Regions from separate parts of the Microbacterium petrolearium genome, predicted to be linked through region 1. Evidence: predicted binding sites of a transcription regulator. Region 1 holds the regulator's gene; the other holds the start of a gene.
The links. Region 1 encodes LexA, which represses DNA repair genes until DNA is damaged. Its sites were predicted from a motif close to TCGAACANNTGTTCGA; they were not measured.
Positions count from the first base shown of each region.

Region 2: ACYVJ0_RS03230 (intein-containing Rv2578c family radical SAM protein) is a predicted target of LexA. The motif match lies at 3,661-3,676, and genes of this name have one in related genera.

Region 1 covers NZ_BAAGRQ010000008.1:106,195-121,851, reverse strand. Annotated here, with positions in the region: gene ACYVJ0_RS08560 (amino acid ABC transporter permease) at 1-120, opposite strand, end outside; gene ACYVJ0_RS08555 (amino acid ABC transporter permease) at 117-764, opposite strand; gene ACYVJ0_RS08550 (glutamate ABC transporter substrate-binding protein) at 843-1,754, opposite strand; gene ACYVJ0_RS08545 (amino acid ABC transporter ATP-binding protein) at 1,816-2,556, opposite strand; gene ACYVJ0_RS08540 (TrmH family RNA methyltransferase) at 2,681-3,481, opposite strand; gene rplT (50S ribosomal protein L20) at 3,689-4,072, opposite strand; gene rpmI (50S ribosomal protein L35) at 4,105-4,299, opposite strand; gene infC (translation initiation factor IF-3) at 4,372-5,013, opposite strand; gene ACYVJ0_RS08520 (DUF1844 domain-containing protein) at 5,254-5,667, shown strand; gene ACYVJ0_RS08515 (SseB family protein) at 5,922-6,719, opposite strand; gene priA (bifunctional 1-(5-phosphoribosyl)-5-((5-phosphoribosylamino)methylideneamino)imidazole-4-carboxamide isomerase/phosphoribosylanthranilate isomerase PriA) at 6,724-7,470, opposite strand; gene hisH (imidazole glycerol phosphate synthase subunit HisH) at 7,608-8,270, opposite strand; gene hisB (imidazoleglycerol-phosphate dehydratase HisB) at 8,267-8,872, opposite strand; gene ACYVJ0_RS08495 (histidinol-phosphate transaminase) at 8,908-10,020, opposite strand; gene ACYVJ0_RS08490 (LysM peptidoglycan-binding domain-containing protein) at 10,111-10,473, opposite strand; gene lexA (transcriptional repressor LexA) at 10,713-11,408, shown strand; gene ACYVJ0_RS08480 (alpha/beta hydrolase family protein) at 11,463-13,451, shown strand; gene hflX (GTPase HflX) at 13,545-15,083, opposite strand; gene ACYVJ0_RS08470 (class I SAM-dependent methyltransferase) at 15,211-15,657, shown strand, end outside.
Region 2 covers NZ_BAAGRQ010000002.1:245,982-261,638, reverse strand. Annotated here, with positions in the region: gene ACYVJ0_RS03240 (transglutaminase family protein) at 1-1,338, shown strand, start outside; tRNA gene ACYVJ0_RS03235 (tRNA-Ser) at 1,368-1,452, shown strand; gene ACYVJ0_RS03230 (intein-containing Rv2578c family radical SAM protein) at 1,574-3,652, opposite strand; gene ACYVJ0_RS03225 (hypothetical protein) at 3,761-4,069, opposite strand; gene ACYVJ0_RS03220 (hypothetical protein) at 4,363-4,659, shown strand; gene ACYVJ0_RS03215 (hypothetical protein) at 4,694-5,182, opposite strand; gene ACYVJ0_RS03210 (YrdB family protein) at 5,269-5,643, shown strand; gene ACYVJ0_RS03205 (FAD-binding oxidoreductase) at 5,654-7,015, shown strand; partial or broken gene ACYVJ0_RS03200 (glucosamine-6-phosphate deaminase) at 7,129-7,647, shown strand; gene ACYVJ0_RS03195 (L,D-transpeptidase family protein) at 7,811-9,271, shown strand; gene ACYVJ0_RS03190 (GNAT family N-acetyltransferase) at 9,325-9,777, shown strand; gene ACYVJ0_RS03185 (ABC transporter ATP-binding protein) at 9,897-11,711, opposite strand; gene ACYVJ0_RS03180 (ABC transporter ATP-binding protein) at 11,708-13,612, opposite strand; gene ACYVJ0_RS03175 (gamma-glutamyltransferase family protein) at 13,887-15,656, shown strand.

The sequences.
Region 1 (15,657 bases):
GATGAACAGCCAGATGACCCACGCGAGCAGCGCGATGAGCACCACGACGGTGAGCGCGCCGAGGATGCGGTTGCGCAGGATCGCCTTCGGACCCGGGACGTCGTACAGGACCGAGGTCATCGCAGCACCTTCCATCGGGTCTCGAGCGTTCGCTGCAGCCACGACAGCAGCAGGACCATCGCGACGAAGAATCCGGCGATCCACAGCAGCACGACCATCGCCGGTTCCCCACGCTCGGAGAGGTTCGCGCGCATCGAGCCGAGCTCCACGACCGAGAATCCCGCAGCGACCGTCGTGTTCTTGAGCAGCGCGATGAACACGCTCATCATCGGCGGGACGATCGAGCGGAACGCCTGAGGCAGAACGATGAGCGTCATCACCTGACCGAACGGCAGCCCGATCGCGCGGGCTGCCTCGGCCTGTCCGACGGGGACGGTGTTGATGCCCGCCCGCAGGGCCTCGGCGACATAAGTGGCCGTGTAGAAGCCGAGCGCGAGAATCGCCAGCGAGGTGTAGCTGAGGTCGACGAGGTCGAGCGCCGGGAAGCCCAGCGCGAAGAAGAAGAAGATGAGGGTCAGCGGCGTGTTGCGCACGAGGTTGACGTACGCCGTGCCGACGGCGCGCGCGATCGGCACGGGCGAGACGCGCATCGCGCCCACGATCGTCCCGAGGACCAGCGCCATGACGCCGCTCACCACGAACAGCAGCACGGTGTTGCCCAGCGCATCGCCCCAGAGATCGAGGTTGTCAATCAGGGTGTCCACGTCCGCCTTCCCAGGAAGTCGTTCCGCGGTGGCCGGCCTGTGGGGCCGGCCACCGCGGAGGGTGTCGAAGTCGGTCGATCAGTAGCGGTCGACCGCGGGCTGCTCGGGCTCGACGCCCGCGTCACCCAGCTCCATGTCGAAGATCGCCGACCAGGTGTCGGGGTTCTCCTCGAGAACCGTGTTCATGAAGTCGCGCAGCGCGTCGTCGCCCTTGGGCAGGCCGATGCCGTACTTCTCCTCCGAGAACGGCTCGCCGACGATCTTCAGCTCGTCCGGGTAGGCCGCGGCGTAGCCGATGAGGATCAGCTCGTCCGTCGTGACAGCATCGACGGTGCCGTTGAGCAGCGCGTCCACGCACTGCGTGTACGTGTCGAACTCCTCGGTCTGCGCCTCGTAGTTGTCGCGGATGTTCTGGATCGGCGTGGAGCCGGTCGCCGAGCAGACGGTGACGTCGCTGGTCAGATCGGCATCCGACTCGATCTCGCTGTCCGCAGCCACGAGCAGACCCTGGCCGGTCTCGAAGTACGGGCCGGCGAAGTCGATCTGCTGCTTGCGGGCGTCGGTGATCGAGTAGGTGCCGACGTAGAAGTCGATGTCGCCGTTCACGATCGCCTGCTCGCGGTTCGCCGACGGGATCGCCTGCCACTCGATCTGCTCCTCGCCGAAGCCGAGTTCCGCGGCCATCCAGCGCGCGATCTCGACGTCGAAACCGGTGCGCTCGCCCGTGGTGGCGTCGAGGTATCCGAGACCGGGCTGGTCCTCCTTCACGCCGATGCGGACCTCGCCCGCCTCGACCATCGCGTCGTAGGTGGGGCTGCCCTCGAGCGAGACGTCGGTGGCGACCTCGTAGGGCTTCTCCGATCCGGCGTCGCCCGAGTCGCCCGAGCCGCCGGCGTCGCCGCCGCCCGGGGTGCCGCTGTTGCACGCCGTCAGGGCGAGCAGCGCGGTGGCGGCGATGCCGACCGCCGCGATGTTGCGGATCTTTCGCATGGTTCCTCCTGGTTGGTGTGGGCGCCGCTGCTGTGTTGCGGAGCCTCGTGGGAGTCTCTTCTCAGTGGGTGATGAGCTTGGAGAGGAAGTCCTTGGCACGATCCGACTGGGCGTTCGTGAAGAACTCGTCGGGCGTCGCCTGCTCGACGATCTCGCCGTCGGCCATGAACACGACGCGGTCGGCGGCCTTGCGCGCGAAGCCCATCTCGTGCGTGACGACGATCATGGTCATGCCCTCCTTCGCCAGGCTCACCATGACGTCGAGGACCTCGTTGATCATCTCGGGGTCGAGGGCGCTGGTCGGCTCGTCGAAGAGCATCACCTTGGGCTGCATGGCGAGCGCGCGGGCGATCGCCACGCGCTGCTGCTGACCGCCCGAGAGCTGCGCGGGAAGCTTGTCGGCCTGGTGGCCCACGCCCACCCGGTCGAGCAGGCGCCGGGCCTCGGTCTCGGCGTCGGCCTTGCTGAGGCCGCGGACCTTGATCGGCCCGAGCGTGACGTTCTCGAGGATCGTCAGGTGCGCGAAGAGGTTGAACGACTGGAACACCATGCCGACCTCGGCCCGCAGCTTCGCGAGCGCCTTGCCCTCCTTGGGCAGCTCCGCGCCGTCGATGCGGATGGAACCGCTCGTGATGGTCTCGAGCCGGTTGATCGTGCGGCACAGCGTGGACTTGCCCGAACCGGACGGACCGATCACGACGACGACCTCGCCCGCGTCGACGGTGAGGTTGATGTTTTTCAGTGCGTGGAAGTCGCCATAGTGCTTCTGCACGTTCTCCACGACGACAAGGGGCTCAGCCATGCGTTTCACCCTAGGGCCACGATGAGACAACGACCAACCGGGCGCAACCGCTTTACCGAGACGTAACAACACCGGAGTCCCGGGCGCGTCTCGCCCGGGCGACGCGCCGCCGGCTCCCCGCCGCTCAGGAGCGCTGGGAGAAGGCGCTCTCGTAGAGGCACACGCTCGCCGCGGTGGCGAGGTTCAGCGACTCCGCGCGGCCGAAGATCGGCAGCCGCAGCGCCCGGTCGGCGAGCGCGAGCGCCTCGTCGTCGAGGCCGCGCGCCTCGTTGCCGAACACCCACGCCGTGGGGCCGGCCAGGCCGCCCGCGGCGCGGACGGCGAGCAGGTCCTCGCCCTTCACATCGGCCGCGATCACGGTCATGCCGGCGCCGTGCGCGCGCTCGATCGCCTCGGGCAGCGAGGCACCGACGGCGTACGGCAGGTGGAAGAGCGAGCCCGTCGTCGAGCGGACGACCTTGGGGTTGTGCGGATCGACGGTGCGGCCGGTGAGCACGACCGCGTCGGCTCCCGCGGCGTCGGCCGCGCGGATGATCGTGCCGAGGTTGCCGGGATCGCGCACCTCCTCACAGATCGCGACGAGCCGTGGGAATCCGTCGAACACGTCGCGGATGGACGTGGGCGTCTGGCGCGCGACGGCGAGGAGCCCCTGCGGCGTGACCGTGTCGGCCATGGCGGCCAGCACCGCCTCCGTCACGTACTCGGCCTCGACGCCCGCGTCGGTGAGGAGCGTGCGGATGTCGCCGTGCCGCTCGAGCGCGGAGGGCGTGGCGAACAGGTCGACGATCGCGTCGGGGCGATATTCGAGCCCCTCGCGCACGGACTGCGGCCCCTCCAGCAGGAACAGGCCCGTCTCCTCGCGCGCGTTGCGCTTGGCGAGCTTGGCGACGGCGCGCACGCGCGGCGACCGGGGGTTCTCGAGCACGCAGCCAGCCTACGTGCGGGCCCGGCGCGAGCCCGGGCGGCGCGCGGCGTCGATCCGCCCAGCGGAGGAGAACACGCCCACCGGAGGACCGATCCCCCGATCCGCTCCTCCGCACGGCCGGTTCTCCTCCGCACGGCAGCGGGCGCGCAGACAGACGAAGGCGGGGCGCCCCCGAGGGGACGCCCCGCCTTCGCGGGGTGAAGCTGCTTACGCGGCCTTCGGCGCGTTCACGTCGGCCGGGAGCGCCTTCTTGGCGGTCTCGACGAGCGACGTGAAGGCGGCGGGCTCGCTCACGGCGAGCTCGGCGAGCATGCGGCGGTCGACCTCGACGCCCGCCAGGGCCAGGCCCTGGATGAAGCGGTTGTAGGTGATGCCGTTCTGGCGCGCCGCGGCGTTGATCCGCTGGATCCACAGGCGACGGAAGTCGCCCTTCTTCTTGCGACGGTCGCGGTACGCGTAGACGAGCGAGTGGGTGACCTGCTCCTTCGCCTTGCGGTACAGGCGCGAACGCTGGCCACGGTAACCCGAGGCGCGCTCGAGGATGACGCGACGCTTCTTCTGGGCGTTGACAGCCCGCTTGACTCTAGCCATTCTTCAGATTCCTAACGTGATCTCGCGTCGTCTCAGCGACCGAGGAGCTTCTTGACGACCTTGAGGTCGTTGCCCGAGATGACCTGGTCCTGGTTCAGGCGGCGGGTGCGACGGCTCGACTTGTGCTCGAGGTTGTGGCGCATGTTGGCCTGCTGCTTCTTGATCTTGCCGCTGCCGGTGATCTTGAAGCGCTTCTTGCTGCCCGAGTGGGTCTTCTGCTTCGGCATCTTCTCTTCCTTACGTTGGCGCCCATCGGGCGACGTCCTGTGCTGCCCGCCGGGGCGGGAAGTGTGTGGGGCTTACTCGGCCGCGACCTCGGCGTCCGCACCGGTCTTGGCGGCGCGGGCCGCCTCGCGGTTGGCCGCGCGCGCCGCGTTCTGCTCGGCCTTCGCGTCGGACTTGTTGCGGTGCGGGGCGATCACCATCGTCATGTTGCGACCATCGAGCGTGGGCCGGTGCTCGACCGATCCGAACTCCGCGACGTCCTCGGCGAACTTCTGCAGCAGCTTGGCGCCCATCTCGGGGCGCGACTGCTCGCGGCCTCGGAACAGGATCATGGCCTTGACCTTGTCGCCGGCCTGCAGGAACCCCTCGGCACGCTTGCGCTTGGTCTCGTAGTCGTGCTGATCGATCTTGAGGCGGAAGCGGACTTCCTTGAGGATCGTGTTCGCCTGGTTGCGACGAGCCTCCTTGGCCTTCTGCGCGGCCTCGTACTTGAACTTGCCGTAGTCCATGATCTTGACCACGGGCGGCTTCGAGTTGGGGGCCACCTCGACCAGGTCGAGATCGGCCTCCTGAGCCAGGCGCAGGGCGGCCTCGATGCGGACGACGCCGATCTGCTCGCCGTTCGGCCCGACGAGTCGGACCTCCGGAACGCGGATGCGCTCGTTGGTGCGGGGATCGCTGATGCGGAACTCCTTGGGTGCGATGGCTGTGGCCACCGTGGCGCGACGTTCACGACACGGGCGGGAGAGGGAACTCAGCATCCACCCGTGCACGACGACTGACGTCGGCTCACCCGAACACCCGGATCTCGCTGTTAACCGATCTCTGGATGACGACCCGCTGACCGCGGGCGGAGTGTGACCCGGTAGCCTAAGACGGCAAGCGCGGGTGGGATGTGAATCCTCTTTCGTCCGGAACGCATTCCGGAGCCGCCCCAAGACTACCAGAAAGCCCCGATGAGCACCATGCCGTCCTCCCACAGCCACTCCTTCGACGCGGATCGCCACGCCCGGTGGGAGGAACAGGAGCAGGCGGCGGACGCCGCGGGCGCCGCTCGCGACATCGCCGATGTGCCCGCCGTCGAGGTGATCGCCTCCGCGTGCATCCACCTCATGAGCGCCGCCGCCGTCAAGCTCGGGCTCGGCGACGACGAGAACGCCGAGGAGTTCACGGACCTCGACGAAGCCCGCAAGCTCCTCAACTCCCTCGCCGGCCTCGTGACGGCCGCGGCGCCCGAGATCAGCGACTCGCACGCCCGCCCGATCCGCGACGGGCTGCGCTCGCTGCAGTTGCGCTTCCGCGAGATCTCCACCATCCCGGACGCCCCGGGCAAGGGCCCGGGCGAGAAGTTCACCGGCTCGGTGATCTGACCTTTATTTGATCTGCGCGCGCTCGGGCGCCGCTCTGCGGCGCCGCTCGCGTGCTCGCGCCGGCGCTGCCGCGCCGGCGAGGCAGCGCTTCGCGCTGCGGGGCGGCCGCACGAGCGGCCGCACGCTCGCTTCGCTCGCACAGTGACCGGTTGCGCCGTGGTGAGCGACCGATCGGTTGCGGTGGTCGCGTCATCTCCGCGGCGTCGCCGCTGAAGTTCAGCACCCGATCGGGTTCGACCTGTCGGTGCAACCGGTCAGGAAAGTCCTCGCGCGAGCTTCACCTGGAGGCTGTCGACGAGCACCGCGATGCGGTCGTCCGCCGCCCAGCGCCGGGCGAGGCGCTGCAGCACGGCGTCGAGCTCGGTACGCTCCAGGCCCTCGACGAGCGTGAGGCGCACGACGAGCTCGGGGCCGCGCAGGCGCGCGGCCGGGTCGCCCGGCTCGACGGCGAGGTCGAGCACGGCCAGCTCCTGGCCGATCGACTCCTGCAGGCCCCGGTAGACCTCGGGGCTCGTCCACGCCGGCTCCCACGGCTGCGACTGCGCGATCGCCCACACGGCCGGCCGGCGCACGACGAACTCGGTGTCGGCGGCGGGATCGATCACGACGAGGTCGGTCTGCTCCCCCGCCGCCGCGAGCGCGGCGCGCGTGCCGGCGACGGGGATCGGGCGTGCCTTCGCGTCCCACCGGCGCATCGTGTCGACGCTCGAGAAGACCGGCTGCACGCTGCGGCCGTCGGGGGCCGCGACCGTGACGATCGACAGCTCCTGCGTCTTGTCCACCGCGAGCCCGTGCGCGCCTACGCCCTCGTCGCCCTTCTCGGCCACGAGCGGCACGAGCACGCGCGCCTCGCGCAGCGCGTCGACGACCGCGACGGGATCGCCCGAGCCGTCGCGGAAGCGCGTCAGCGCCTCCCACAGACGCGGGTCGGCCGATCCGTCGTCCCCGGCGGCCGGGTTCGCGCGGAACGTGCGGCCCTCCCACGGAACGCCGGCGGAGTCGGCGCGCGACGGATCCCCCGTTCCGCCCTGCGCGCCGCCGTGGTCGTGCACGATCTCAGTCGGTGGCGACGTCGAGCGCCTCGGCGAGCGTGAACGCGCCGGCGTAGAGCGCCTTGCCCACGATCGCGCCCTCGACGCCCTCGGGCACGAGACCGCGCAGCGCGGCGATGTCGTCGAGGCTCGAGACGCCGCCGGAGGCGATGACGGGCTTGTCCGTCCGCGAGGCGACCTCGCGCAGCAGCTCCAGGTTCGGGCCCCTGAGGGTGCCGTCCTTCGTCACGTCGGTCACGACGTAGCGCGCGCAGCCGGCGTCCTCGAGGCGGTCGAGCACCTCCCAGAGGTCCCCGCCCTCCTGCGTCCAGCCGCGGGCGGCCAGCGTGGTCCCGCGCACGTCGAGCCCGACGGCCACGGCCTCGCCGTAGCGGCCGATGATCGACGCGGTCCACTCGGGGTTCTCGAGCGCGGCCGTGCCGAGGTTGATGCGGTGCGCGCCGCTCTCGAGCGCCGCCTCGAGCGAGGCGTCGTCGCGGATGCCGCCGGAGAGCTCGATGTTGACGCCCTTGACGTGCTTGAGCACCTTGCGCAGCACGGCGGTGTTGCTGCCGCGCCCGAAGGCGGCGTCGAGGTCGACGAGGTGGATCCACTCGGCGCCCTGCGCGGCCCACTGCTCCGCGGCCTCGATGGGGTCGCCGTAGCTCGTCTCGGCTCCGGCCTCGCCCTGGGTGAGGCGCACGGCCTTGCCACCGGCCACGTCGACGGCGGGCAGCAGGATCAGTCCGGGTGTGGACGCGAAATCGTTCATATCTCCCTGTGCGGGCGGGACGCTACCGCCGGAACGCACGATGTCTGAGGGTACGCGCGCCGGGCCGATCGATCCAATCGAGCGCGAACTCCGGCGCGGATGCCCGGGGAGGGCGCGGATCGGGACCGCGCGCGGGATCAGCCGCGCAGCGATCCGACCCAGTTCGCGAGCAGGCGGATGCCGGCCTCGCCCGACTTCTCGGGGTGGAACTGGGTGGCCGAGAGCGGGCCGTTCTCGACGGCGGCGATGAACCGCCCGCCGTGCGCGGCCCACGTGACGGCGGGCTCGGGGAACGGGGGCTGCACGTCGAGCGTCCACTCCTGCGCGGCGTACGAGTGCACGAAGTAGAACCGCTCCTCGCCGATGCCGCGGAACAGCACGGAGCTCTCGGGCGCCTCGACGGTGTTCCAGCCCATGTGGGGAACGACGGGCGCATCGAGCTCGCGGACGACGCCGGGCCACTCCCCGAGGCCCTCGGTGTCGGCGCCGCGCTCGATCCCGCGCTCGAAGAGGATCTGCATGCCCACGCAGATGCCCATGACGGGCCGGCCGCCCGCCAGCCGGCGCTCGATCAGCTCGCCGCCGCGGATGGCGTTCAACTGCTCCATGACGGCGCGGAACGCGCCCACGCCGGGCACGAGCAGGCCGTCGGCATCGCGCACGAGCCCGCGGTCGTTCGTCAGGCGCGCGTCGGCGCCGGCCGCCTGCAGGGCCTTGACGGCGGAGTGGACGTTGCCCGATCCGTAGTCCAGGACCGCGACGAGCGGCCGCTCCTGGCCGGCGGAAGCCGCGTCGGTCACAGCGCGCCCTTCGTGGACGGCACGCCCGTCACGAGCGGGTCGAGGGCCTTGGCCTGGCGGAACGCGCGCGCGAGCGCCTTGAACTCCGCCTCGGCGATGTGATGCGGGTCGCGGCCGCCCAGCACGCGCACGTGCACGGTGAGGCCGGCGTTGAACGCGATCGCCTCGAAGGTGTGGCGCACGAGCGATCCCGTGAAGTGCCCGCCGATGAGGTGCTGCTCGAATCCGGCCGGCTCGCCGGTGTGGACGAGGTAGGGCCGCCCGGAGATGTCGACGACGGCCTGCGCGAGCGCCTCGTCGAGCGGCACGAGCGCGTCGCCGTAGCGCGAGATGCCCGACTTGTCGCCGAGCGCCTCGCGGATCGCCTGCCCCAGCACGATCGCGACGTCCTCGGCGGTGTGGTGCGCGTCGATGTGCGTGTCGCCGCTCGCCTTCACCGTGAGGTCGGTCAGCGAGTGCTTCGCGAACGCCGTGAGCATGTGGTCGAAGAACGGCACGCTCGTGTCGATGCTGCTCGCGCCGGTGCCGTCGAGGTCCAGTTCGAGCTCGACGGACGACTCGCTCGTCGAGCGGCTGCGGCGGGCGGTGCGGGCTGCGGTCATACCCTCGAGTCTATTGCGCGGGGCGGGATCCCGGCTCAGTTGCCGATCTCCGCGAGCGCCTCGAGGAACGCCGTCGTCTCGTCCTCCGTGCCCGCCGTGACGCGCAGGTGGCCGGGGATGCCGATGTCGCGCACGAGGATGCCGCGGTCGCGCAGCGCCGACCAGGTGCGCGAGGGATCGGTCACCCCGCCGAACAGGACGAAGTTCGCCCACGACGGGTAGACGGTGTAGCCGAGCGCCTCGAGCGTGGCCGACATGCGGTCGCGCTGCTCGACGATCTCGTCGACCGTGCGCAGCATCGTGTCGGCGTGGCGCAGGGCCGCGGAGGCCGCCGCCTGCGTGAGGGCGGACAGGTGGTAGGGCAGCCGGACGAGACGCAGCGCGTCGATGAAGGCGGGATCGGCGGCGAGGTAGCCGACGCGCGCGCCGGCGAAGGCGAACGCCTTGCTCATGGTGCGCGAGACGGCCAGGCGCGGGCGCCCCTCCAGCAGGCTCAGGGCCGACGGCTCCTCGCGCGGCGCGAACTCGCGGTACGCCTCGTCGACGATGACGATCCCGTCGGTGGCGTCGTAGACCGCCTCGACGACGTCGAGCGACAGCGGCGTGCCCGTGGGGTTGTTGGGCGCGCAGAGGAAGACGACGTCGGGCCGCGCGTCGGCGACCTGACGGGCCGCGTCCTCGGGATCGATCTCGAAGCGCGGGCCGCGCTCGCCCGTCACCCAGTCGGAGCCGACGCCGCGGGCCAGCAGCCCATACATCGAGTAGGTGGGTGCGAAGCCGAAGGCCGAGCGCCCCGGCCCGCCGAAGGCCTGCAGCGCCTGCTGGAGCACCTCGTTCGAGCCGTTGGCCGCCCAGAGCTGCTCGGGCACGAGTCCGTGGCCGAGGTAGTCGGCGAATCCCTCGCGCAGCTGGGTGAACTCGCGGTCGGGGTAGCGGTTCACGTCGCGCAGGGCGCGCGAGACGGCGTCGGCGATGTCGTCGGCGACATCGTCGGGCACCGGATGCGTGTTCTCGTTGACGTTCAGCGCGACCGGAACCGCCATCTGCGGCGCCCCGTAGGGCGTCTGCCCGCGCAGGTCGGCGCGGAGCGGCAGGTCGTCGAGGGTGATCGCGGGAGCGATCGAGGTATTCGCCGGGTCGGAGGTCACGCCCTCCATGTTAGATCCGAGCGGCCCCTCGATGCCGGACGATCGCCGTGCCCGTCATCGCGAGGACGACGATGCCGCCCCGGCCCCCGCTCAGTCGGCGTAGCCCGCGGGAACCGCGATCTGCTGGCCGGGGCTCACGAGCCCGCCGGCGAGGTTGTTGAGCCGCTTCAGCTCGTACACCACGTCGCGCGGGTCGTGACCGGGCGCCACGTCCTGCGCGATGCTCCACAGCGAATCGCCCGCGGTGACCGTGACGAGGTGGAACGCCGAGGCGTCGGCGCCCGCCTCGCCCGATGCCAGGGCCGCGCCGCCGCCGAGCACGGCCGCCGCGAGACCCGCGACGACCGGGGCGGCCGCCAGCGCCGCCAGCACGCGGCGGCCGCGCACCGTGAGGCGCAGCCGGGTGCGGGGCGCGGAGGGGGCTGCCGCTGCCGTGAGGATGGCGGTGCTCATGTCGTGCTCCTTCTGTCTGGGCGGCTTCGCATCCGACGCTCGGCCGGGAGGCCGGATGCGAAGCTCTGTACCGAATATACGTTCGACGGTTCGAACATGTCAACGCTATCTCCGACATCCGACATCGGATCCGCCGGGACACGCTCGAACAAATCTCCCGAAGACCCCGACGAATCGGCTACCTTCGAGGTCGAGGGTCACGTAATCACGGACCTCCGACATCCGAACGAGGAGCACAGATGAGCGACGCCGCGGCCGACATCGCCGGCACCGACGACAAGCCCCGCACGCGGCGTCGCCGGAACCTCAGCGAGAAGCAGATGGCCATCCTCGAGGTCATCCAGCGCTCGATCCAGCGCCACGGCTACCCGCCGAGCATGCGCGAGATCGGCGACGCCGTCGGGCTGAAGTCGCTCTCGAGCGTGACGCACCAGCTCGGCCAGCTCGAGCTCAGCGGCTACCTGCGCCGCGACCCCGGCAAGACGCGCGCCATGGAGGTGCTCATCGACCTGCCCGGTCTGTCGGGCGAGAACCCGGCCGACACGGCGCCCGCCGTCGGCGACGCGGCGATGGTGCCGCTCGTCGGGAACATCGCCGCGGGCGTGCCGATCACGGCGGAGCAGCAGGTCGAGGAGATCTTCCCCCTGCCCCGCCAGCTCGTGGGCAAGGGCGAGCTGTTCATGCTCAAGGTCAACGGCGACTCGATGATCGACGCCGCGATCTGCCACGGCGACTGGGTGGTCGTGCGCGCGCAGAACAACGCCGAGAACGGCGACATCGTCGCGGCGATGCTCGACGGCGAAGCCACCGTGAAGGCCTTCCGCCAGCGCGACGGCCACACGTGGCTGCTGCCGCGCAACTCGGCGTTCGAGCCGATCCTCGGCGACGAGGCGACCGTGCTGGGCAAGGTCGTCGCCGTGCTGCGCGCCGTCTGATCCGCACCGGCGGGCGCCCTGCGGCCCGCCGCCGTCTCGCCTACGGTGGGTGGCATGGCCTCCGAAGCGACCGCCCCCGCCCGCACGATCGCGCCCTACGGCACGTGGCGATCGCCGATCACCGCGGCCGACGTGGCCGGCGGATCGCTGCGCCTGGACGGCGCGCGCTTCGTGGGCGACGAGGTCTGGTGGAGCGAGGGCCTGCCGGCCGAGCGCGGCCGCACGGCCCTGATGCGCGGCGAGGCCGGCCGCGAGCCCGAGGTGCTGCTGCCCGCCCCCTGGAGCGTGCGCTCCCGCGTGCACGAGTACGGCGGCGGTGCGTGGACCGCCGGCGACGACGGCGTCGCCTACTTCGTCGAGCACGCCGACCAGCGCGTCTACAGGTTCGCGCCGGGCACGGATCCCGAGCCGCTCACCCCGGCGGACGGCGGCATGTGCTTCGGCGACCTCACCCTCGCCGAGGGCGCGCTGTGGGCCGTGCGCGAGACGCACACCGGCGCCCCGGTGCCCGCGCGCGACATCGTGCGCATCCCCCTCGACGGGTCGGCCGCGCACGACGCGGCCGCCGTCGCGAGCGTCGTGGCGGGCAGCGACTTCCTCGCCTATCCGGCCCCGCGCGGCGATCGGATCGCGTGGATCGCGTGGGACCATCCCGACATGCCGTGGGACGCCGCCGAGCTGCGCGTCGGCCGCCTCGACGAGCGCGGCCGCGTGACCGAGCACGTGGTGATCGCCGGCGGGCGCACCGCGGCGGGCACCGTCTCGGCGCTGCAGCCCGAGTGGACGGGCGACGACGAGCTGATGTTCCTCGCCGACATCCCGCACCCGGGGCAGGATGCGCGCTGGAACCTGCACTGGGCGCGCTTCGACGGCCTGTCGGCGGTCGGGCCCGAGCCGATCATGACGGTCGACGCCGACACGGGCGGGCCGCTGTGGAACCTCGGCGCGCGCTGGTACGCGACCATGGCCGACGGCCGGATCCTCGCGGTGCAGACGAACGGATCGGATCAGCTCGTCGTGATCGATCCCACGTGCGGCGCCGAGGACGCCCTCGACACGCCCCTCACGGGCGGCGTGCTCGTGCGCGACGTGCGGGGCCAGCGCGTGCTGCTGACCGGCGCCGGCGCGCGCGTGCCGGGCGGCCTGTGGCTGCTCGACGTCGACGCGCACACGATCGAGCCGGTGCGGGGCGGCGTGCCCGTCGGCGACCTCGACCCCGCCTGGCTGCCGGTCTCGCGCGCCATCACCTGCCCCGGTCCGAACGGTCCCGTGCACGCGTTCGACTACCCGCCGACGAGCCCCGAGTTCGACGCACCCGAGGGCGAGCTGCCGCCCTACCTCGTGCTGGTGCACGGCGGTCCCACCACCCACGTCTCGGGCACGCTCTCGATCGTCATGGCGTACTTCACGAGCCGCGGCATCGGCGTGCTCGACGTGAACTACGGCGGGTCCACGGGCTACGGCAGGGGCTATCGCGAGCGGCTGCGCGGCGGCTGGGGCGTCGTCGACGTACAGGACACGGCGGCCGCGGCGCGCGGGCTCGCGGAGGCGGGGCTCGCGGACGCGGACCGGATCGCGATCAAGGGCGGATCGGCGGGCGGCTGGACGGTGCTGTGCGCGGTCGCCGACACCGACGCCTTCGCCGCGGGCATCAGCCGCTACGGCGTGGCGGATCTGCGCCGCCTCGTGGCCGACACGCACGACTTCGAGGCGCGCTACCTCGACGGGCTCGTCGGCCCCCTGCCCGAGGCCGAGGAGGTGTACGTCTCGCGGTCGCCGCTGTCGCGCCCCGAGACGCTGCGCACGCCCCTGCTGATCCTGCAGGGCGCGGACGATCCCGTCGTGCCGCCGAGCCAGTCGGAGGCGCTGCGCGACGCGCTCGCGGCCAACGGCGTGCCGCACGCGTACCTGCTGTTCGAAGGCGAGTCGCACGGCTTCCGCCGCGCCGACACGCTGCAGCGCGCGTTCGAGGCGGAGCTGGCGTTCCTCGGCGAGGTGCTCGGCTTCACCACCCCGGACACCCCGCCGCTCGAGCTGGACTGACGACACCCCGCCGAACCCGCCCTCGATCGGCGAGCCCGCGCCGCATCGAGCGCGGGCTCGGTGGACGAGCGCGGGTTCGGCGGGGGTGTGGGGTCAGAGCGTGTAGGGCTCCAGCTCCGCCGCGAGGCGGGCGTTGACGCGCGCGTGGACGAACGTGCCCTCGGTCTCGTGGCGGCGCTCGAGGAGCTGGCCGGTCTCGTGGATGGCCGAGACGAGCTCGCCGCGGCTGTACGGCACGACGGCGCGCAGCTCGACCTCGGGCAGCGGCAGCGCGTCCTCGACGACGCGGCGCAGCTCGTCGATGCCCTCGCCCGTGCGGGACGAGACGAACACCGCGCGCGGCTCGAGACCGTGCAGCACGAGGCGGGTGTCGTCGTCGACGAGGTCGGCCTTGTTGAAGACGACGATCTCGGGCACCTCGCGCGCCCCCACCTCGCCCATCACGTCGCGCACCGTGGCGATCTGCCCGGCGGGATCGGGGTGGTGCGCGTCGACGACGTGCAGCAGCACGTCGGCGTCGGCGACCTCCTCGAGGGTCGAGCGGAACGCCTCGACGAGCTGGTGCGGCAGGTTGCGGACGAAGCCCACGGTGTCGGCGAGCGTGTACACGCGCCCGTCGCTCGTCTCCGTGCGGCGCACGGTCGCATCGAGCGTGGCGAACAGCGCGTTCTCGACGAGCACGCCGGCGCTCGTGAGGCGGTTCAGCAGGCTCGACTTGCCGGCGTTCGTGTACCCCGCGATCGCCACCGACGGGATCGTATTGCGCTTGCGCTCGGAGCGCTTGGCATCGCGCGCAGGCGCGAAGTCGCGGATCTGGCGGCGCAGCTGCGCCATGCGCGTGCGGATGCGACGCCGATCCAGCTCGATCTTCGTCTCACCCGGTCCGCGCGAGCCCATGCCCGCTCCGCCCGCGCCGACCTGGCCACCGGCCTGGCGGCTCATCGACTCACCCCAGCCGCGCAGGCGCGGCAGCAGGTACTCGAGCTGGGCGAGCTCGACCTGCGCCTTGCCCTCGCGCGTCTTCGCGTGCTGCGCGAAGATGTCGAGGATCACGGCGGTGCGGTCGATCACCTTCACCTTGACGACGTCCTCGAGCGCGCGGCGCTGCGAGGAGGCCAGCTCGGTGTCGGCGATGACCGTGTCGGCGCCGACGGACGCCACGAGGTCCCTCAGCTCCTCGGCCTTGCCGCGGCCGAGGTACGTCGCGGGGTCGGGGTGCGGGCGGCGCTGCAGCACGCCGTCGAGCACGACGGCGCCGGCGGTCTCGGCGAGCGCCGCCAGCTCGCGCAGCGAGTTCTCGGCGTCGACGAGCGAGCCCTGGGAGTAGACGCCCACGAGCACGACGTTCTCCAGCCGCAGCTGCCGGTACTCGACCTCGGTGACGTCCTCGAGCTCGGTCGACAGCCCCGGGACGCGGCGCAGCGCGGCGCGCTCCTCGCGATCCCACTGCTCGCCGTCCGATGTGCCGTAGGCCGTCGCGTCGTCCTGCAGCGCCTGGGCGCCGCCGAAGGTGCGCAGCCCCGAGCGCGCATCGACGCTCGCCAGCACGCGCTCGACCGGATCGATCGAGTCCTCGGTCGCGTCGTCGCGGCGCGAGGTGGTGTCCGGCTCGGACGAGGTGGATTCCGTCATGTGCTCCCTGTCTTCGTGCACGTGCAAGCCCTTCAGCTTAGGTGATCCGCCGCGATCGCGGCAGATGGTGTCCTGCGCAGGAACTGCGCGTTACGGCGGACCGTCGACTCCGGTACGCTGGCCGCCTATGGGAGATCACTACTTCAGCGAGGCTCCCGCCAGCGCCGAGAAGCTTCGGCGCATCCGCATCCCCCTCGCCGGCCGTGAGGTCGAGGTGACGACCGCGGCCGGCGTCTTCAGTCCCGAACGTCTCGACACCGGCACCAAGGTCCTCCTCGACAGCGCCCCGGAGCCGCCCGCGGGCGGCGACTTCCTGGACCTCGGATGCGGATGGGGGCCCATCTCGCTGACGCTCGCGACGCTGTCGCCCCGCGCCCGCGTGTGGGCGGTGGATGTGAACGAGCGCGCCCTCGACCTCGTGCGGCGCAACGCCGAGGAGCTCGGCCTCGAGAACATCAACGCCGTCACGCCCGCGGATGTTCCCTCCGACGTGACCTTCCGCACGATCCGCTCGAATCCGCCGATCCGGGTCGGCAAGTCGATGCTCCACGAGCTGATGGAGACGTGGATCCCG
Region 2 (15,657 bases), on a different contig from region 1:
GCCGCGCTCGACGCCGAGGCGCCGGAGGGCTCGGAGCTCGTCTCGCTCGACATCGAGGTGCTGAACCTCGAGGGGCCGCTGCTGCCGGTCCCCTATCCGCTCGCGGCGCTCGACGGGGTCTCGCGGGACTGGCGGCTCGCGGATGCCAACGGCACCGTGACGGGCGGCGAGGCCGCGGGCGAGACGTACACCGCGGCCGCGGTCGTGCCGCGTCCGACGCGGGAGGCGGCGCAGGCGACGACGGCGACGATCCCCTCCCCCGGCCTCGAGGGGCTCGCGGGAGACACGCTCTCGCTGCCCCGCAGCCCGCTGCTCGGTCGCATCGCCGATGCCGCGGCCGGCGTCGTCGCCGGCGAGGAGAACGACTACGACCGGCTGGTGGCGCTGCAGAGCTGGTTCCGCGGCGGCGAGTTCGCGTACTCGCTCGACGCCCCCGTGGACGACGGCTTCGACGGCTCGGACCTCGACGCGATGGCCTCGTTCCTGGATCGGCAGGAGGGCTACTGCGTGCACTTCGCGTCGACGTTCGCCGTGATGGCACGCACGCTCGGCATGCCCTCGCGGGTCGTCGTCGGCTACCTCCCCGGCGTGCGCGGCGGCGAGTGGCTGGGGCAGGAGGCGGTGTACACGGTGCGCGCCTCGCAGCTGCACGCCTGGCCCGAGGTGTACTTCCGCGGTATCGGCTGGGTGCCGTTCGAGCCGACGCCGGGGCTGGGGGATGCGACGTCGTTCCTGCCCGAGGCCATCGCCGGCGACGGCGCCGGCGCGCAGCCGACGCCGGTCGCGCCGGCCCTGCCGACGCCCACGACGAGCGCCGCGCCGTCGCTGCCGCCGGAGGATGTGCCGGGCGGATCGGGCGACGGATCGACCGCCTACGACTGGGGCTGGCTCGTCCCGGTCGGCTGGGCGGCGGGCATCGCGGCGCTGCTCGCGGTGCCGGGGCTGGCGCGCGCGGTGCTCCGCGGACGCCGGCTGCGCGCCGCCGCGCGGGGCGACGCGCCCGCCGCCTGGCGCGAGCTCACCGACACCCTCGTCGACGCCGGCGAGGAGGTGCACGCGCACGACAGCCCGCGCGCCCTGGCGGCGCGGGTGGCCGCCGCCCCCGGGCTCTCGACCGAGGTGCTGGATCCCCTCGTCGACGGCATCGAGGCCGCCAGCTACGGCCCGCCGGGAGCGCGCTCCACGCCTGATCTGTCCGCGCCGCTGCGCGCCGTCCGCCGCGCGATCCTTCCGTCGCCGCTCGCCCGCGCGGCCGCCCTCGTCGCGCCCAGATCGCTGCTGAGCCCGCCCCGGCTGCTCGAGCTCGGGCGGTTCGGCCGCCCCGGCGGCGCCGGGTAGGATGTTCCGAGGCCCTTTCGGGGGCCGCTGGAGGATTCGCCTAGTGGCCTATGGCGCACGCTTGGAAAGCGTGTTGGGTGCAAGCCCTCAGGGGTTCGAATCCCCTATCCTCCGCGAACGAGATACGGGTGCGTCCGCCAGGACGCACCCGTATCTCGTTCATTGGGCAGAGCGATTCGAGGAGGAGCGCGGCGTCAGCCGCGCGACGGGGTCCCCTATCCTCCGCTGAACGGCTTCAGAACAGCGTCGGCGCGGTCTCGGCGGGCAGGCCCAGCGATGTGGCCGGCGCCGCGACCATGCGCGCGCCGCGCCAGGCGTCCGGCGCGTCGTCGTCCTCGCGGGCGTCGAGTCCGTGGCGCCGGATGAGCGGGCGCACGCGGCGCGCGAGCCACGTGCGGTACTCCTTCGACGCGTACGACGACCCGCCGTACAGGCGCCGGTACACGGGGACGAGCCTCGGATGCTCCCGCGCGAGCCATTGGAAGAACCACTCGCGCGCTCCCGGGCGCAGGTGCAGGGCCCCGAACACCACCCGGTGCGCACCGGAGGCGGCGATCTGCGCCAGCGCATCGTCGAGGTGCTCGACGGAGTCGGTGAGCCAGGGCAGGATCGGCATCACGAACACGGTGACGCGGAAGCCGAGGTCCGCCGCCGCGCGCACGGTGGCGAGCCGCGCCGCCGCCGTCGGGGTGCCCGGTTCGACGGCCTTCTGCAGCTCGTCGTCGAAGATCGCGATCGACATCGCCAGGTCGACGGGCACCTGCTCGGCGGCCCGCGCGAGCAGCGGCAGGTCGCGCCGCAGCAGCGTGCCCTTCGTGAGGATCGACAGGGGCGTGCCGCTCTCGGCGAGCGCGGCGATGATCCCCGGCATGAGCGCGTAGCGGCCCTCGGCGCGCTGATACGGATCGGTGTTCGTGCCGAGCGCCACGAGCTCGCGCTTCCACGACCGGCGCGACACCTCGGCCGACAGCACCTCGGCCGCGTTCACCTTCACGACGACCTGGCTGTCGAAGTCGGCCCCGGCATCCAGCTCGAGGTACGTGTGCGTGCGGCGGGCGAAGCAGTTGTGGCTGATGACGCCGTTCGCGATGAAGTCGCCGGTCCCCGTGGTGATGTCGACCATCTCCATCTCCACGCCGAGGTCCTCGACCGCCACGATTCGGAGGTCCGCCACGGTCTTCACCGCATCGCCTGCAATCGCCAGCTTGCGGGTGATCGCCGGCCGGGTCGCCTCGAAGAATCTCCGACGCGCCGGCAGGCCCCCCACCACACGGATGACGCTGACGCCGTTCGCCGCCACCGGCTCCCTCACCGATCGGATGCCGAGCGCGTCGCAGGCGGCGACCATGGCCGAGAGGATGCCCTCGTCCTTGTTGCTGATTCGCAGGATCCCGCCGGAGCAGCTTCCCTCCGCATCGAAGATCCCCGAGAGGAATCCCGCGTGCCAGTCATGATCGGGACCCTCGGGCATCTGGATGAGGCCCTCGAGCGCGGCGACGTCCGCGCGCTTTCCCGTGTGAAGAGCGAGCATCGGACGTGCGGAGGCCGAGGTGAACGGACGCGTCCGCGTCTCGATCCCCTCGGCAGCGAGGAACTCCCTCGTTCGGTCGAGCGCCTCGGTGTCGGCCAGCGCGAGGCGGAAAGCATGCTGCTCCGTCGTGCGATGCGGGTATCGGTACCGCCCGTGGAAGATCATCCCATCGCCACGGATCATCCCCGTCAGATACCCCCGCCGGAACGCCGCCGACGTCCAGCGACCCTCCGCTGTCGCCGCACCGCCGAGGCCGAAGCCCTGCAGTGCGTTGCGGATCGTGAGGTGAGGACGCCGCTCGCCGCCGCTCGTCGCGCCGATGACGTGCTTCCATCCGCGATCGGTGAGGAAGCGGTGATCACCGCTGGCGATGAGCTCCGTGCCATCGGCGAGCACAATTCGGTACGCGCGCTTCCGGCTCGCCCACTTGGCGTGGACTTCCGTCTTCACGTACCGCCGATAGGCGCCGTCGACGCGCGTTCCGACGATCTCGTCGCCGACGCGCAGTTCGCGGATGGCTCGCTGGCGGCCGTCGGCCATCAGCACGAGGGTGTCCGGGTGCACGCAGTAGAGACAGGCATGTGAGCAGCCCCGATAGGGGTTCACGGTCCACGAGAACGGCATCGGGCTCTGCGCGGGCACGCGGTTGAGGGCCGACTTCGCGGCGACCTCGTGGAACGTGATGCCCGCGAACTCCGGCGTGCGCACGGAGCGGACGAGGCCCTGCAGGCCGATGAGCGCCGGATCCGCAGATCCGTTCACCTGCTGCCCGCTCCACCTCATGCCTCCAGTCGAACATCCGTACTACCGGATGTCAAGCAGGCATCGTGCGCACAGACCGGCGGCCCGGGACGCGCTCCGTCGAGCACCCCGGGCCGCCGCCCCCGCCTGTCACCCCGCGAGCGCTGCCGGTCGCGGTGCGAAATGCGGGATGGGGATCGGACGCGTCGCTCCCGGCGGCGTCACCGCGGAGAGCACCTCCGCCGCGCGCTCCAGCGCGTCCCCCATCGTCGTGAACCGCTCGACGCCCCGATGCGTCGAGACCCACACCACCTCGTAGCCGTCATCCCGTCGCTCCACGTACGCCACGACGCTCGTCGCGTCGCACGAATCGACGCTGCGGTCGCAGAGCCGCCAGGCATCCTCGCCGAGCGGAACGAGATCCAGCTGATGAACCGTATCCATGTCGACCTCCGACATCACTGTCGCCCGGCCGCGCCGGCGGTTCCAGGGGGTTGACACCCTCTCGGCCGCCGGATACTCGCGCGCCGGGTGCGGGGCGTCGCCCCGCGGCGATGTCAAGCCCCGTGTGCCGACCGGGATACCGGGCGATCATGAGACGGTCGCCGAAGCTGGCGGCACCTCGGCGCGAGCGCGAGTCCGCCGAGGGGACGAGAGGAGTGCCCGCATGTCGAACGGAACGGTTCCGCCCGTCGCCCCGCTGGACGATCCCCTGTTGCAGGCGATGATGGACGAATTCGAGGAGGACGAGCATGCCGATGGCTGGTGAGGGCGCGGACGAGGAGCGCGGCCCGGGCGGCCACGGCACGCAGGACGCGCCCCTCGAGGACACGCACGACACGAACGACGACGAGCGGATCGGCGGCATCGTCGCCCAGACGCGAGCCGACATGCTGATCGACACGCTGCACGGCGACGTGCGCAGCACGCTCGAGCGCCGCCTGTCGGACGCCGGCATCGAGGTTGATCCGCCGACCATGGACGACCTCGTCGCCCGGGTGGAGTCCGACGACGTGGACGTCACCGATCCCGGAGTCGAGCAGAACTGACCCGGATCAGCGGGTCCGGATCAGCGGGCGCCGATCAGGCGTCGCAGTTCTGGCAGACGCCGCTCATGGGCAGCACCATGAAGCACGTCGGGCACACCGTCGGCGGCTCCTCGGGTGCCGATGCGGCACGCGGCGACGCGGCGCGCGGCGCTCGCGCCGGCTTCGCGGCCGGCGCCGGGGCGGCGACCGGGTGCGTCACGCCCCACGCACCGTGGAAGCGGCGGCTCGGCCAGCGCTCGACGTCGTCGCCGAGGCGGCGCACGATCTCCTGCTCGGTGCGGAAGCCATTGGTGTAGCCGGGGTGCACCTCGAGCGCGGGCGAGCCGCCGCGCCGCTCGATGCGGAAGTGGGTCGAGTAGCCGACGAAGCCGGCGGCGTCGATGCCGTCGACGATGCGCCGGATCAGTTCACGGTTCGCGGCGGGCGTGCCGTGCCTCTGGAACGCCTCCTCGAGCGAGGCGTAGCGCGTCGCGCGGCCCTCCTTCTTGCGGGTGGAGTCGGCCGGTTCGGGAGATCGCGTCACCCCTCCAGCGTAGCGATGGGGCCTGGGCGGCGGCTGGCGCGGAGTACCGCGGATCGCCCGGAAGCGCGCCACGTAGACTGGAGCGCATGTCCGCCCCTGCTTCGCCCCCCGGCGGCGGCGCCACCGCTGCGCGCATCACCGCGCTCGACGTGCTCCGCCTGCTCTCCGAGCTCGCCGCGTTCGCGATCCTGCTCGTATGGGGCCTCCTGGCGTGGCCGGTCGCCTGGAACATCCTCTTCGGGCTGCTCGCCCCGGCCCTCGCGATCCTCGCCTGGGCGCTGTTCGTCTCGCCCAGGGCGGTGTTCGCGGTGCACCCGTTCGTGCGCGCGCTCGTGGAGCTGCTCGTCTTCGTCTCGGCGACCATGGCGATGTGGGATCTGGGGCTCGGCTGGGTCGGCCTCGGCTTCGGCGTGATCGCCGTGGTGATCGGCCTGCTGCACGGTCGCCGCGCGCTCGCATGAGCGAGGGGGCATGAGCGACGTCGTCGCGCTGCTGCGCGCCGAGCTGGGCGATCGGGTCGACACGACCGAGGCGTCGCTCGAGGCGGCCAGGGCCGACCGGTCCGGTCACGCCGCTCCCGACCGCCCGCTCGCCGTCGTCCACGCCACCTCGACGGAGGACGTGCAGGCGACGCTGCGGATCGCGTCCGCGACCGGCACGCCCGTCGTGACGCAGGGCGCCCGCACGGGGCTGGCCGGCGCCGCGAACGCCGGAGCGGGCGAGATCGCGCTCTCGGTGCGGAACATGACGCGCATCGTCGAGGTGCGCCCCGACGACCTGCTCGCCGTGGTCGAGCCGGGCGTCCTCAACGCCGAGCTGAACGCCGCGCTCGCCGAGCACGGCCTGTGGTGGGCGCCCGACCCGGCCAGCCGCGACATCGCGACGGTCGGCGGCAACATCGCCACGGGCGCCGGCGGTCTGCTGTGCGCCAAGTACGGCGTCGTGCGCGACGCGGTGCTGGGGCTCGACGTCGTCCTCGCCGACGGCCGGCTCGTCTCGATGGGCCACCGCAGCGTGAAGGGCGTGACCGGGCTCGACCTCACGTCGCTGCTGATCGGCTCGGAGGGCACGCTCGGCGTCATCGTCCGCGCGACGCTCAAGCTGCGCCGCCTCGTCCCCGGCGATGTGTGCACGGTCGCGGCGACGTTCCCGGACGTGCGCTCCGCCGCCGCGGGCTCGTCGGCCGTCACGTCGGCGGGCATCCAGCCGGCGATCATGGAGCTGCTCGACGCCGCCTCGCTCGAGGCGATCCACGCCCACCTCGGCCTGCCGCGCCCCACACCCGGGGCCTCGCAGCTCACCGTGCAGACCGACGGTCCGGCCGCGCGCGCCGAGGCCGACGCGATCGCCGAGGTGCTGCGCGGCGCCGGGGGCACGGTGGCCGTCACGCACGACCGCGCGGAGGGCGAGCGCCTGCTCGCGATCCGCCGCGCGTTCCACCCCTCGCTCGCCGCGATGGGCACGACCCTCATCGAGGACGTCTGCGTGCCGCGCAGCCGCCTGCCCGAGATGTTCGAGGAGATCGGGCGGATCGAGCGCGCCTACGGCATCACGATCCCCACCGTCGCGCACGCGGGCGACGGCAACCTGCACCCCAACTTCGTCTTCGCCGGCGCGCAGGTGCCCGACCTCATCTGGCGGGCGGCCGACGAGCTCTTCCGCGCCGCGCTGCGCCTGGGCGGCACCCTCACGGGCGAGCACGGCATCGGCGTGCTGAAGTCCCGCTGGCTGGCCGACGAGCTGGGCGAGGATCAGTGGGAGCTGCAGCGCGGGATCGCCCGCGTCTTCGACCCCCAGGGCATCCTCAACCCCGGGAAGGTCTTCACGCGGTAGTTCTCCGTCGCACCGATCGGTTGCTGAACTTCAGCGGCCGAAGGACGCGGAGATGAAGCGACCACCGCAGCCGTCATCGAGAGAGATGCTCTGGTCGCTTCAGGCCGGCTGGCGTCGAGCCCCTGGGCCTCGACCCCGCCCTCGTGCAGGTGCCCAGCGGCGCCCTCGAGGGCATCGAGACCGCCGGGGAGCGATACGAGGCGGCGATCGCGGCGGCGGGCGGAATCGAGCTGCAGCTGCTCGGCATCGGCACCGACGGGCACATCGGGTTCAACGAGCCCGGATCGTCCTTCGCCTCGCGCACGCGCGTGAAGACGCTCACGCAGCAGACCCGCGAAGACAACGCGCGCTTCTTCGACACGATCGACGACGTGCCGACGCACTGCATCACGCAGGGGCTCGGCACCATCCTCGAGGCACGCCAGCTCGTGCTGCTCGCCTTCGGCGAGGGCAAGGCGGAGGCCGTCGCCGGGGCGGTGGAGGGGCCGCTGACGGCATCGCTGCCCGGTTCGACCATCCAGCTGCACCCGCGCGCCACCGTCGTGATCGACGAGGCCGCCGCCTCCCGCCTGCGGCACGCGGACTACTACCGCTACACGTACGCCCACAAGCCGGAGTGGCAGCACATCTGACCACCGGACCCCCGGGCAGTCCGGGGTACGGGGCGCCCGAACGCCCGGATCGACGCGATTTCGTGATCCCTTCCCCTGCCGTCGCGCAGACATGCCGCCCTACCATGGATCCACCGGTGCACTTCCGCGCGCCACGCGCGGCGGCGGACCACGAGGGGGACACATGACCGACCTGGCGACCAAGCCGATCGACAGCGAGCAGCCGCTCGACGCCGAGCAGCCGATCGACGGCGTCTCGGACGACGCGACCGATTCCCAGACACGCCGCAGCCGCAAGGGCCTCTGGCTCGGCATCGGCATCCCGGCCGGTCTGCTCGTCGCGGCCGCCGCGTTCGCCGCCGCGATCCTCATCGCGCCCGGCGTGGTCGTGGCCGGCGCCCCCGTGGGCTTCCACACGGTGGGCATGGCCGCCGACGCCATCGCCAAGCGCGTGTCCGACGCCGAGATCACCGTCGAGGGCGTCACGCTCACCGGCGCCGAGGTCGGCGCCTCGATCGACGCGAAGGCCTCCGCCGAGCAGGCGTTCGCCGACCACCCGCTGTGGAACGTCGGCGCCTGGAACCCCGAGCCGACCGACGCGGCCGTCGTGATCGACGCCGACGCCGCGGCCGACGCCCTCAGGGGCGTCGCGCCCGAGATGTTCGCCGATCCGGTCAACGCGCAGGTGAGCTTCGACGGCGCGGCCTTCGTCGCCGTGCCCGCCGAGCCGGGCACCGGCCCCGACCTCGACGCGCTCGCCGAGGACCTCACCGCCGCCCTCGCCTCCGGCGACGAGCAGATCGCCGTCTCGGTCGAGGCCGCCGAGGTGCCGGCGCCCGTCACGACCGAGGCGGCCGAGGAGTTCGCCGGATCGCTCAACGAGCAGGCGGCGACGGCGGGCTTCTACCTCGAGGAGACGCGCGCCGAGGAGCTCCCGCTGGCGACGATCGCGAGCTGGGTGGTCCCCGACGCCGACCCGGAGACCGGCGGCTTCGTCCTCAAGGCCGACACGGCGGCGATCGAGGCGGCCATCGCCGACCTCCCCGCCCGCGTCAACCGCGACGTCGTCGACGCGAAGGTCGTCACCGACGGCGCCGGCGAGGCCCTCCGCGTGATCCAGGAGGGACAGGACGGCTTCGGGATCGCGAGCACCGACGGGCTGCCCGAGCAGATCGCCGCCTCGCTCGAGCAGGGCGACCTCTCGTTCGAGCTGCAGGGCGAGGTCGTGCCGTTCCAGACGCAGGAGCTGTTCCGCCGCGTCCTCGTCGACAAGAGCGACGGCATGACCTACCTGTACGAGAACGACCAGCTCGTGGCGTCCTATCCCATCGCCCTCGGCACGGGCGGACCCTACGAGACGCAGACCGGCACCTACTCCGTCTACGCGCAGCTCACGATCCAGCACATGGGATCGTGCGACAGCCAGGGCAACTTCGTGCCGGGCGGGCGCTTCGACTACTGCACCGGCAACGTGCCGTGGGTCACCTACTACAACGGAGACCAGGGCTTCCACGGCACGTACTGGCACAGCAACTTCGGGCCGGGCGCCCGCATGAGCCACGGCTGCGTCAACATGACGGTCGCGGCCGCCGAGCACATGTACCGCTTCGCGCAGGTCGGCACCCCGGTCACCGTCCAGAACTGACTTCCAGCGAACTCATCGACCCGCGGCCGTCGTTCGTGCCCTAGCCTGTCGTTATGTCGGACCTGCGTCTCGAAGAGCTCTCCGCCGCGACCATCGTGGCGGTCAACAACCTGTCGCTGCGACCGGGCCAGGAGCAGTTCCTCGCGCCGGTCTCGTACGGGATCGCCGCCACGGTGCTCGATCCGCGGACGACATGGCAGCGCGTCGTGCTCGACGGCGACGAGGTCGTGGGCTTCATCAGCGCCAACTTCGACCCCGACGCGCCCGTCGACCACTTCGACTCGGTGCTGTGGCGCATCAACGTCGACGCGGACGACCAGGGGCGCGGCATCGGCCGCTTCGCGGTCGAGTCGCTCATCGACGAGGCGCGCTCCCGGGGCCTCAGCCACATCAACGTGATCTACGAGCCCGGTGAGGGCGGGCCGGAGGCCTTCTTCCACCGTGTCGGATTCTCCCCCGTCGGCGAGACCGAGTACGGTGAGGTGGTCGCGGAGATCCGCTTCTGAGCCTCACGGACGCCCCTCTCCGCACCATCCCGCTTCAGGTCGCTCGCTGACGCGCGCCCTGGCACCAGCCGGCGGCGGGGTCTCGTATCCCCCTCCCCCCACGAGACTCCGTCGCCGTTCTAGACCAGGGACTGCTTCCAGGCCGCGTGGAGCTGGGCGAACTTGCCCGTGCCCGCGATGAGGTCGTCCGGGGTGTCGTCCTCGATGATCCGGCCGTGCTCCATGACGAGCACGCGGTCGGCGATCGCGACGGTCGACAGCCGGTGCGCGATGATGATGGCCGTGCGGTCGGCGAGCAGCGTCTGCAGCGCGTCCTGGATCATCCGCTCCGACGGGATGTCGAGCGAGGCGGTCGCCTCATCGAGGATCAGCACCGCCGGATCGGCGAGGAATGCGCGCGCGAAGGAGATGAGCTGACGCTGCCCCGCCGACACGCGCCCGCCGCGCTTGTTGACGTCCGTGTGGTAGCCGTCGGGCAGGGAGCGGATGAACGCGTCGGCTCCCACCGCCTCGGCCGCCGCGACGATCTCGTCGAGCGAGGCCTCCGGCCGCCCGAGCGCGATGTTGTCGGCGACCGTGCCGCTGAACAGGTACGCCTCCTGCGTGACCATGACGATCGCGCGGCGCAGGTCGCGCTGATCCAGCTCGCGCAGGTCGATGCCGTCGAGGGTGATGCGCCCCGCGCTGGGGTCGTAGAAGCGCGAGACGAGCTTCGCCAGCGTCGACTTGCCCGCGCCCGTCGTGCCGACGAGCGCGACGGTCTGCCCGGCGGGGATGTCGAGGGTGAACTCGGGCAGGACCGTGCGGCCGTTCGCGTACGCGAACGTCACGTCGTCGAGCAGCAGGTGCCCCCGCGCGCGCTCGAGGGCGCGCGGGTTCTCGGGATCGGGCACGGTCGGCTCCACCTCGAGCACGCCCGACACCTTCTCGAGCGCCGCCGCGGCCGACTGGAACGAGTTCAGGAACATCGCCACGCCCTGCAGCGGCAGGAAGAAGTTGCGCGTGTAGAGCACGACTGTCAGCAGCGCTCCGACGCTGAACTGGTCCCACGTGATGCGCACCCCGCCCCACAGCACCACGAGCGCGATGGCGAAGGCCGAGATGGCCATGAGGCCCGGCTCGAACGTGCCGAACAGGCGGATCGAGCGCATGTTCACGTCGCGGTAGTCGCCCGCCAGGCGTCCGAACTCCCCCTCGTTGCGGTCCTCGGCGCGGAACGCCTTGCCGGCGCGGATGCCCGTCATCGTCTCGACGAACTTGACGATGAGCTTGGCGCTGGCCACGCGCGAGTACCGGTAGGCCTCCTGCGAGCGCCGGTAGAACCAGCGCATCAGGAACGCGAGCGGGATCCCCGCGATCAGCAGGATGATCCCGGACTGCCAGTCGAAGACGGCCAGCGCGATGAAGGTGAACAGCCCGAACAGCACGCCGTTGATGAGGTCGGTGAGGCCCCCTCCCAGCAGCTCGCGGATGGTGTCGAGATCGCTCGTCTGCCGCGAGATGATCCGGCCCGACGTGTACGTCTCGTGGAACTCCAGGCTGAGCAGCTGCGTGTGCCGGAACATGCGCGTGCGCAGGTCGAGCAGCACGTTCTGCGTCACCCGCGCGGTCAGCACGTCGTACCACATGAGCAACGCGGCGCCCGCGACCGCCGTGACGACATACAGCCCGACGATCGCCCAGGCCGCGGTCCAGTCGCCCTCGCCGGTGACGGCCGGCAGTGCCGTGCTCACGCCGAGCCCCAGCAGCGCCGGGCCCAGCACGCGCAGCGCCGTCTGCGCGATCACGACGACGGCGACGCCGACGACGCGCCACTTCAGCGGCGCGAGCAGCGAGCCCAGCAGCCGCAGCGAGCGGCGGCGGATGGCGCGGGACTCCTCGCGGGTGTAGTCGGTGCGGTCCTCGCCGCCGACGCCGTGCACGGTGGCGCTCATCGCTCGGTTCCCTTCTCCGGCACGCCGGCTTCTCGCTCGGACAGCGCCTCCTGCACGGCCATGAGGTCGAGCTCCGAGGTGGGGTTGGGCGACATCATGAGCTCCCGCTCCTCCCGCTCCTCGCGCTCGAAGCTCGAGATGACGGAGCGGTAGTGCGCGCTGCGCGCCATCAGCTCGGAGTGCGTGCCGACGGCCGTGATGCGCCCGCCCTCGAGCAGCGCCACGCGGTCCGCGAGCGCGACGGTGGAGGGCCGGTGCGCCACGATGAGGGCCGTCGTCGTGTCGAGCACGGTACGCAGCCCGGACTGGACGCGCTCCTCGGTCTCGACGTCGAGCGCCGACAGCGGATCGTCCATCACGAGCACGGCGGGGCGGGCGGCGACGGCGCGGGCCAGGGCGAGGCGCTGGCGCTGACCGCCCGAGAGGCTGAGGCCCTCCTCGCCGATCTGCGTCTCGACGCCCTCGGGCAGGTCGTCGACGAACGACGCCTGCGCCACCTGCAGCGCCTCGCGCAGCACGGCATCCGCCTCGGGTGAGGCCGGGTCGAGGTCGTCGCGGCCGAGCAGCACGTTCTCGCGCACCGTGGCCGAGAAGAGCGTGGCGTCTTCGAACGCCGTGGCGATGTGGGTGCGCAGCTCCGCGAGGCGCAGCTCGCGCACGTCGACGCCGTCGAGCGTCACGCGACCGCCGGTGACGTCGTAGAGCCGGGTCGGCAGCGTCGTGAGCGTGGTCTTGCCCGAACCGGTGAGCCCCACGAGCGCCATCGTCTCGCCGGGCTCGAGGGCCAGGTCGATGCCGTCCAGCAGGTCGCGCTCGGCGTCGCCGGCGTCCTGGTACCGGAAGTGCACGCCCTCGAACGCGAGGGCGCCGCGTGCCCGCTCGATGGTCTTCGGCTGCTCGGGATCGGTGATCGTGTTGCGGGCGTCGAACACCTCGAAGATGCGATCGGTGGCGGTGCGCGCATCGAGCAGGAACGAGAAGAGGAACCCGATCGACTCGAGCGGCCAGCGCAGCGTGGCGGCCATCGCGAAGAACGCCACGAGCTGCGGCACCGTGACCTGCCCGTCGGCGGCCAGCCAGATGCCGATGAGCAGGCTCGCGGCGAACGACAGCTCCGGCATGAGCACGAGCCAGAAGTCGATCACGCCGATCGAGCGCGCCTTGCGCATCTCGGTCTGGCGCAGGCTCTCGGCCTGCCGCGTGAAGCTGCGCAGCGCGTGCGCGCCGCGGCCGAACGCCTTCAGCACGCGGATGCCGTGCACGCTCTCCTCGACGCTCGTGGCGAGGTCGCCCTGCTGGTCCTGGCTCTGCCGCGACAGCGATCCGTACGTGCGCTCGAAGAGGAACCCCTGGATCCACATGGGGATCGCGGTCACGATGAACACCGCGCCGAGCATCCAGTGCCACTGGAACAGCAGGACGTAGCCGATGACGATCGTCAGCAGGTTGACCACGAGCATGATGAGCCCGAACGCCATCCAACGGCGGATGAGTCCGAGATCCTGCATCATGCGGCTGAGCAGCTGCCCGCCCTGCCAGCGGTCGTGGAACTCCACCGGCAGGCGCTGCAGCCGGTCGTAGAACGAGCGCCGCATGGAGAACTCCACGGAGGTGGCCGGCCCGAGCACGAGCCAGCGCCGCAGGTAGACGAGCGCGGCCTCGGTGAGGCCGAGCCCCAGCACGAGCGATGCGCCGAACACGATGGCGCTCACCTCGCCCGAGGCGATCGGGCCGCCCACGACCCACTCCAGCACGAGCGGGATCATCAGGGCGGCGACCGCGGCGCCCAGCGCGCTGAGCGCGCCGAGGCCCAGACGCGGCAGCACCGGCTTGGCGAAGGTGAGCAGGCGCGCCAGGGCGCGCGGCGTGGAGATGCGCTCGGGGGAAGGCGTGGAAGACATGATCCTCGAGGTGAGAGGCGCCGGGGGCGCGAGACGGGCCGCCCGTGAAGGGCGGCACCCGGGTCGCGATTGCGACAGCCCTTCAGACTATGACCTCGCGATCGGCGACTGCAACACTCGGCCACCGCGCCGCCGAACGGGACCGGGATCGGGGCCGCCGGGCCGACCGTAGGGTGGATCCATGTGTCGCACGCCGCGACCGAAGGGAGCCGAAGTGACCTATACCGCGCCGTCGCCGTTCACCACCCGCCCGGATCTGGCGGGGAGCTTCGGGATGGTGGGGTCGACGCACTACCTCGCCAGCTCGGCCGCGATGGCGGTGCTGGAGCGCGGCGGCAACGCCTTCGACGCCGCGGTGGCCGGCGCCTTCGTGCTGCACGTGGTCGAGCCCCACCTGAACGGCCCCGGCGGCGACCTCGTGGCGATGTTCGCGACCGGGGAAGAGCCCGGCCACCCCGTCGTGCTCATGGGGCAGGGCCCCGCGCCCGCGGGCGCCACGCGCGAGCACTTCCTCTCCGAGGGCCTGGAGCTGGTGCCGGGAGCCGGCGCGCTGGCCGCCGCCGTGCCCGGCGCGGTCGATGCGTGGCTGCTCCTGCTGCGCGACCACGGCACGTGGGAGGCGGCCGACGTGCTGGCCTTCGCCATCGACTACGCGCGCGACGGGCACCCGCTCGCCAAGGGCGCGGCGGCGGCGATCGCCACCGTCGAGGGCCTGTTCCGCGAGCACTGGCCCTCGTCGGCCGAGCTGTGGCTGCCCGACGGCGAGGTGCCCGCGGCGGGGGCGATCGTGCGCAACCCGGCGTGGGCCGGCGTACTCGAGCGCCTCGTGGCGGCGGGCGCGGGCGCCGCGACCCGCGAGGAGCGGATCGACGCGGTCCGGCGCGAGTGGAGGGAGGGCTTCGTCGCCCGGGCGATCGACGAGTTCGTGCGCACGCCGCACCGCCACTCCCCCGGCACCGACCACGCGGGCGTGCTCACCGCCGACGACATGGCGGCGTTCTCGGCCTCGTACGAGGAGGCCGTGACCGGGTCGTTCCGCGGGCACACGATCGCGAAGGCCGGGCCGTGGACGCAGGGGCCGGCGCTGCTGCAGATCCTGAACATCCTGGAGCCGCTCGACGACGAGCTGCTCGACCCCTCGAACCCGGACGGGGCGCACACGATCCTCGAGGCGACCAAGCTCGCCTTCGCCGACCGCGACGCGCACTTCGGGGACGGCATCGAGGCCGAGCGGCTGCGGACGCTGCTGTCGGCCGAGTACGCCGCCGAGCGCCGCGCGCTCATCGGCGAGGCCGCCTCGGGCGAGGTGCGGCCCGGACTCGACGAGGCCCCGGCGATCCCGCCGCTGCGCGAGACGTACACGCCGCCCACCGGGCGCGCGGAGGGCGCGTTCGGCGAGCCGACCATGGCGCAGGATCGCGCGGGCGAGCCGCACGTGTCGCCCACGGGCGAGACGCGCGGCGACACGTGCCACATCGACGTCGTCGACCGCTGGGGCAACATCGTCTCGGCCACGCCGTCCGGCGGCTGGCTGCAGTCGTCGCCCACGATCCCCGGCCTCGGCTTCTGCCTGGGCACACGCCTGCAGATGACGTGGCTCGAGGAGGGCCTGCCGTCCACGTTGCGCCCCGGCGCACGCCCGCGCACCACCCTCACGCCCACGCTCGTGCTGCGCGACGGCGCGGCCGTGACCGCGCTCGGCTCGCCGGGCGGCGACCAGCAGGATCAGTGGCAGCTGCTGTATCTGCTGCGCACGATCGTGGGCGGGTACACGCCGCAGCAGGCGATCGACGCCCCCGCGATCCACTCGACGTCGTTCCACGGATCGTTCTGGCCGCGCACGTGGGAGCCGGCGGGCGCCGTGGTGGAGGAGCGCCTGGGCGCCGAGGCGATCGCCGCGCTCGAGGCCCGCGGGCACCGCGTGACCGTCACGGGCCCCTGGACCCAGGGCCGGCTCTCCGCCGTCACGCGCGACCCGGCCACGGGCCTGCTGGGCGCGGCCGCCAATCCGCGCGGCGGCTACGGCTACGCCGTGGGGAGGTAGT